Regions from separate parts of the Chryseobacterium sp. HNCC26DJ238 genome, predicted to be linked through region 1. Evidence: riboswitches for the same ligand, from Rfam matches in the RefSeq annotation. Region 1 holds a riboswitch; each other region holds the start of a gene.

Region 1 (2,271 bases):
CAAATTGTTTATGAGGATAACCATCTTATGGTCATCAATAAAAAAGTTGGACAATTGGTACAGGGGGACAAAACAGGAGATGAACCTCTGTTGGATTCCATTAAAAATTTTATAAAGAAAAGAGATGACAAGCCGGGAAATGTTTTTCTGGGTTTGGTGCATCGTATTGACCGTCCGACTTCCGGACTGGTGATTTTTGCTAAAACTTCAAAGGCATTATCCCGTTTGACTCAAATGGTTAAAAACCGGGAGGTTAAGAAAACGTATTGGGCAGTTGTAGCAAAAGAAATGATTCCGCAGACTCAGAGGCTGGTGCATTATTTACAGAAAAATGAGAAAAATAATAAGGCTGTTGTTTTTACAAAAATAACGGATGGGGCAAAAGAAGCAATTCTGACCTATCATGTGATTAAAAGTCTGGATAATTACCTTTTACTTGAAATCGATCTTGAAACAGGAAGGCATCACCAGATCAGAGCGCAGCTTTCAAAAACAGGAGTTCCGATTAAAGGCGATTTAAAATATGGTTCACCTCGCTCAAATCCGGACGGAGGGATCAACCTTCACGCCAGAAAACTGGAGTTTATTCATCCGGTTACAAAAGAAGAAATTCAGATTACCGCTCCTCTTCCTCAAAATGATTCGGTCTGGAGAGTGTGTGAAGAATAAATTATATAATAATGAAGTTATAAATGGAAGCTGATGATATTCAGTTTCCATTTTTTTATTTAGGTACAATAACATGAAGACATTTATACCTATTATGATATAAAAATTCTTCGCTCAATCGTCTTGAAGCAGACTTCATCAAAAAATTTTGTGCATTTCAGAAAAATGTCTAACTTCGTCCCAAACTTTAGGGGTGTCTGTTTAAAACAGACTGAGATTTTACCCTTTGAACCTGATCCGGATCATACCGGCGTAGGGAAAAGTGAGATGACTTTGTTGTGCTTTCTACAGTACAATTACAGCCATTCCTAAAGTAATATGTTTAATCAAAACTTTAGAATGGAAATCACAATCAACCACACCCGAAAAATTTTTGCTGAACTTCCGGAAAATCTGGAAGCACTTTTGGCTATGGAAATACCCGGTAAAAGGAAAGGTATTGCCGTTGCCCTCAACAACTGTATCATCCCACAGTCGGCCTGGTCCGAAACATTTCTCAAAGACAACGATTCTGTTTTAATCATTACTGCTGCCCAAGGCGGTTAATTCTTATCAATACAAACTTATTATATGGCTCAGCAAATCACACGTTCACCGTTTCCGAATTCTAAAAAGATCTATGTTGAAGGAAAGATTCATCCGATTAAGGTCGCAATGCGCGAAATACATTTAAGTCCGACAAAATTGACCAACGGAACTTTGGAAGAAAATCGTCCTGTTACCATCTATGATACATCAGGACCTTATACTGATGAAAATTCAGAAATTGATATCGAAAAAGGCCTTCCGAGAATCAGGGAACAGTGGATACTTGACAGAAATGATGTAGAAGTCCTGGAAGGAATTACTTCAGCCTACGGAAAAGCAAGACTTGAGGATCCCAAACTGGATGAACTGCGTTTTTCTTACAACCACAAACCCAAAGTAGCAAAAGAGGGAAATGAAGTGACCCAATTGTATTATGCAAAGCAGGGGATCATTACCCCTGAAATGGAATACATTGCCATCAGGGAAAATCAGCGTATCGAACAGCTGGATTCCGTTTCTGAAGATATGGCATTCCAGCATCAGGGAAACAGTTTTGGGGCAAGAACTCCAAAAAACAAAATAACTCCGGAGTTTGTAAGAGACGAAATCGCAGCCGGAAGAGCGATCATTCCCAATAATATCAATCATCCCGAAAGTGAACCGATGATTATCGGCCGGAATTTTTTGGTTAAAATCAATGCCAATATTGGGAACAGTGCGGTTTCTTCAAGCATTGAAGAGGAAGTGGAAAAGGCAGTCTGGGCATGTCGCTGGGGTGCCGATACCATCATGGATCTGTCCACAGGAAAAAACATTCATGAAACCAGGGAATGGATTATCAGAAACAGTCCGGTTCCCATTGGTACTGTTCCCATTTATCAGGCATTGGAAAAAGTAAAGGGGGTAGCAGAAGACCTTACATGGGAAATTTTTAAAGATACACTGATCGAACAGGCAGAGCAGGGAGTTTCTTACTTTACGATTCATGCCGGAGTTTTACTGAGATATATTCATCTTACAGCGAAACGGGTGACCGGAATTGTTTCCAGAGGAGGCTCTATCATGGCAAAATGG
Region 2 (2,271 bases), on a different contig from region 1:
AATTGATATAGACCTCAACCGTATTGGTATTGGTATTAAAATTATGTTCCCAGACATTTTCTGTGATCTGTTGTTTGGACACTGTTCTTCCCTGGGCTTCTGCCAGATAAACCAACAGCTGAAATTCTTTCAGGGTCAAAGCAATTTCGTTTCCTGACCGGAATACTTTCTGTTCTGTTTTATTGATAATCAGGTCATCGATTCTGATGATATCCTGATCTGTTGCATCGGACGGCACTTTACGTCTCAGTAGAGAATTCATTCTCAACAACAGTTCCTCAAACTGGAAGGGTTTCACCAGATAATCATCTGCGAGCCGGGTAAAGGCATCTTTTTTATCTGAAAGATCCCCATAGGCGGAAATGATGATGATGGGTGTGTTTTTATCAAAAGACCTGATGGTCTGGCAGACATCCAATCCGTTTATTTTCGGTACGTTGATATCCAGCAGATATAGATCGTACGAATTGCTTTTGATCTGGCGCAGGAAAGTTTCTCCGTCATAAATTCTGTCGGTGGTAAAACGGTTGGACTCTAAAAACTTACTCAGTTCTGCTGAGAGAATGAGATCGTCTTCTAATAGAAGAATATTCATCAAGGGGATATTTACTACGAATTTAACGAAAAAAATAATGTGAAAACGTATCGGTAGAAGTAAGAATTCCTGTCCGTACCTAAAATGTTAAAGCAATATTCGATGTAAAGCTGCTGACCTGTCTGTTTTTCATTTTTCATTTATGATTCATTAAAATAATATTAAACTTTTAAGAGGAATACAAATGTTCACTTTTGATGCCCCAAAGGAGTTTATGCCTCATCAAAAGTATCGGCAGATTACTTATTACACCCTCTATCTTCGCAGCGAAATAATTTTTTAAAACCTTCGAATGTAATAACTCAATATTTTTAAATACTTTTGTATATGCTTTAGGGGTATTCTGAAAAGAATTGAGACAGTCCCTTTGAACCTGATACGGCTTACACCGACGTAGGGAAAAGCAATAAGTCATTATTCTGACAGAAGATGACTGTTGTTCCCGATTGATCCTAAAGCTTTATTCATAAAATAACAGAATGGAAAACAATCTCTGGAAACACGTACTTAACGTAAGAAAAACCTCCCCCCTGATTCACAATATCACCAATTATGTGGTCATGAACAATACCGCCAATGCGCTCCTGGCGATTGGTGCATCCCCGATCATGGCTCATGCAAAATCCGAGGTGGAAGAAATGGTCAGCATTTCGCACGCACTGGTAATCAATATAGGAACCCTAGATGAATATTTGGAAGAGACAATGCTGCTTTCGGCAAGAAAAGCGAATGCATTAAACAAACCCTGGATCTTAGATCCTGTAGGAGCCGGGGCAACCTCTTACCGCAATTCTGTTTTAAGTCAGCTACTGGATCTGAATCCTACAGTAATCCGCGGAAATGCCTCTGAAATCATTGCCCTTGCACAATTTAACAACACGATTACAAAGGGAGTCGACAGTACGGCTGCGAGCAATGAAGCGGTTGAAGCAGCCAAGGTTCTCGTGCAAAATCATCAATCGGCAGTCTGTATTTCGGGTGAAACTGATATTGTTATCAGCAAAGATCAGATGATCTATCTGAAAAACGGTCATTCAATGATGACAAAAGTGACAGGACTGGGGTGTACGGCTTCAGCCCTCATCGGTGCATTCATCGGGGTCACTGAAAATACAACGGAAGCTGTAGTTGCCGCTGTGAGTTTTTTAAGCATTGCAGGAGAATTAGCGGCTCAGGAAAGTGCAGGTCCTGCAAGTTTACAGCTTACCATTATCGATAAACTTTACAATATAAGTGAAGAGGAATTTTACGGGCATTTGAAATTATTCAGTTATGATCTGTAATCCTGCGTTTCCCTATCAGCTGTACCTGGTGATTTCAGAGAAAGACTGCCTCGGAAAAGATTTTCTTGAAGTCGCTGAACAGTCGATTTTAGGAGGTGTGGATATGATTCAGCTTCGTGAAAAGGATGCTTCGACGAAAGATTTTCTTCACAAAGCCCTACAGCTCAGAGAGATCACCGAAAAACACAGCATTCCACTTATCATCAATGATCATGCTGAAGTGGCTGAAAAAGCAGGTTCTGCCGGCATTCACGTTGGGAACAGCGATACTGCTCCATTGGTTCTGAGAAACCAAAATTTCTTCAAAGACCGAATGATCGGGTATTCCATTGAATATCTCAGCCAGCTGGAAAATGAGAATACAGAACTGTCTGATTATTTAGGCATCAGTCC
Region 3 (2,271 bases), on a different contig from region 1:
GGTATTCTATCTTTTTAAAATTGGCTTCTTTTCATATAGGGAAGAAAAAACCGGTTTAAAACAAATTTCGATCAACCTTATAGTATAGTCTTTAATTCCCTCAATTTTTAACAATCAGAATATAATCATCATCCAAAATTTTGTAGCCCTGGTTATAGACAAATTTATACTCAGAACCATTTTTATAGACTTTAAATTGTGTAAAATAATTAAAATCAAATCCCAAGCCATCAAGTTTGGATCTGGCGGCTTTCGTTTTGCCTTCCACATTAATGTCACTCAGAATCCTGTAGTTTCGGCGGAGTTTATTGTTGACATTCCGCATAAGATTACTGGAGTCTTTGTTCTGTTTGTTGTTATAAGAATTCCTACAGGCGTCATTGCAGAATTTTTTATCTGATCTTCCAATGATTTTTTCGCCGCACTCAAGACAGTTCATAGCAATTAATTTTTCAAAGTGTGTTTGTGTTTTTTATGCAGAAGTTTCTTCCATTTTGAACTCGTTGGATAACTTCTGTTTTTAGTGATATTATTAAAGAATAAAGCTGCTAAGAGCAGAATGATACATCCGGATAAAACAGGAGACAAAACATACCAGTATCCTAAATCTGCAATTTTCCCCGGTGAGGTTACCGCAATAAGAGCCGTTGCACCACCAGGAGGATGCAATGTTTTTGTATACTGCATCAGTACGATCGAACAGGCAACAGCCAATGGCGCTGAAAGCCATAAAATATCAGGAACAATCTGATAAACTGTAACACCTACAATGGCCGAGATCACATGACCGCCCACCAGATTTCTCGGTTGTGCCAAAGGACTCTGGATAGCACCGTAAATCAAAACGCTTGAAGCTCCGAATGACCCGATGAGAAATACATTTTCCTGTTGAAGTAAGTATTGGGACTGTAAAAAAGCAATAATTCCTATACCGAAAAATGCGCCGACAAACGACCAGAAATGTTCCTTATAATCAACAAGAGTTTCTTTGTAAATCACATATTTTGATACACGGTAGGTTCTTCGTAAGGTCTTCTTCAATGCTTTGGTATTAAAAATTAAATATACGAAAATTATCCGTTTACAAACGGCTGTTGCTTCAACCCAAAGTAGATACATGTTTTTGCTGAATAACTGCTTTCAGTTTTGTCAAAGTCTTTTAATCTGGTTGAGACTTTGACCTAATTATAAACTTATGAAGTTTTTTCAAAGATTACAAACTGCTGACAGCCGGAAAATTTGAAAATGTCTATAAATTTTTCAGTCATTTTTCAGGTCTGTTTTTGATTTAAAATATGACAGTTTAATTTTTTATTTCAGAAAAAAAACATCAATTTTGCTCTATCAATGGGGTGCTGCATAATCGCAGCTGAGATGATACCCGGGAATCTTCCACACCTGATCCGGATAATGCCGGCGTAGGGAATTTGATTTATCATCTCATCATTTAATTTATACAAGTTAATTTGATGCAGGAATTTTTACAGCATACGACCTGGCCGGAGTGGTTTGGCGTTTTCTTTTCAGTGATTCAGGTGCTGTTGGCACGGAAAAATAATTCTAATAATTATCTCTTCGGAATTGCAGGGATTTCGCTCACCCTTTATGTCATGGTGACGGCTAAACTGTATGCAGAGTTTACCCTTAACCTTTATTATCTGGTCATGAGCATCTACGGATGGCTTTACTGGAAATTTGGCAGGCAAAAATCAGAAGCCGTGATTTCAAAAACTACAGGTCAGGAAAAAATGATCACCATTGGGATTGTAGTGGTGTCTTTCCTTATCTTTTACTATTTTCTGACCCATCATACTGATTCTGACGTTGCGATTTTAGATTCTGTAGTCAGTGCTTTTGCATGGGCGGGAATGTGGCTGATGGCACGCAGGAAAATTGAAAACTGGATATTGCTGAATATCAGTAATATCATTGCTATTCCACTACTGATCCATAAGAGCCTGTATCTATATGCGGCATTAACGGCTTTCCTGTTCATCGTTGCTATATCAGGATATTTAAAATGGAGGAAAATAATTAATGAAAGAAGAAATGCTTACGTCTGAAGAAATCAGACAAGAGATGTCAGGAGCTTCTGAGATTTCTCCAAAAATAATCAGCATCATTCATGAGCAGCGGTTGCTTCAGATTTGGGTTCCTGAAATATATGGGGGATTGGGACTTCGCTTGAAAGAAGGATTGTCCGTTTTATTTGACTGGTCAAGAATAAACGGAAGTCTGGGCTGGCTGCTCACCTTGTGTTCAGGGGCGAAT

Evidence for each region. Region 1 has a riboswitch for thiamine pyrophosphate ahead of thiS (sulfur carrier protein ThiS). Riboswitches for the same ligand answer to the same signal wherever they lie in the genome.
Region 2: another riboswitch for thiamine pyrophosphate. It lies ahead of thiM (hydroxyethylthiazole kinase); the one in region 1 lies ahead of thiS (sulfur carrier protein ThiS).
Region 3: another riboswitch for thiamine pyrophosphate. It lies ahead of pnuC (nicotinamide riboside transporter PnuC); the one in region 1 lies ahead of thiS (sulfur carrier protein ThiS).

Annotation. Positions count from the first base shown of each region.
Region 1 is NZ_JBXUGI010000001.1:75,566-77,836, reverse strand. It holds gene AC2A07_RS00345 (RluA family pseudouridine synthase) at 1-669, shown strand, start outside; TPP riboswitch at 849-945, shown strand; gene thiS (sulfur carrier protein ThiS) at 1,009-1,215, shown strand; gene thiC (phosphomethylpyrimidine synthase ThiC) at 1,240-2,271, shown strand, end outside.
Region 2 is NZ_JBXUGI010000022.1:20,214-22,484, reverse strand. It holds gene AC2A07_RS17875 (response regulator) at 1-595, opposite strand, end outside; TPP riboswitch at 920-1,012, shown strand; gene thiM (hydroxyethylthiazole kinase) at 1,075-1,878, shown strand; gene thiE (thiamine phosphate synthase) at 1,868-2,271, shown strand, end outside.
Region 3 is NZ_JBXUGI010000008.1:181,244-183,514, reverse strand. It holds gene AC2A07_RS09820 (hypothetical protein) at 101-439, opposite strand; gene AC2A07_RS09815 (HPP family protein) at 445-1,041, opposite strand; TPP riboswitch at 1,339-1,444, shown strand; gene pnuC (nicotinamide riboside transporter PnuC) at 1,467-2,063, shown strand; gene AC2A07_RS09805 (acyl-CoA dehydrogenase family protein) at 2,038-2,271, shown strand, end outside.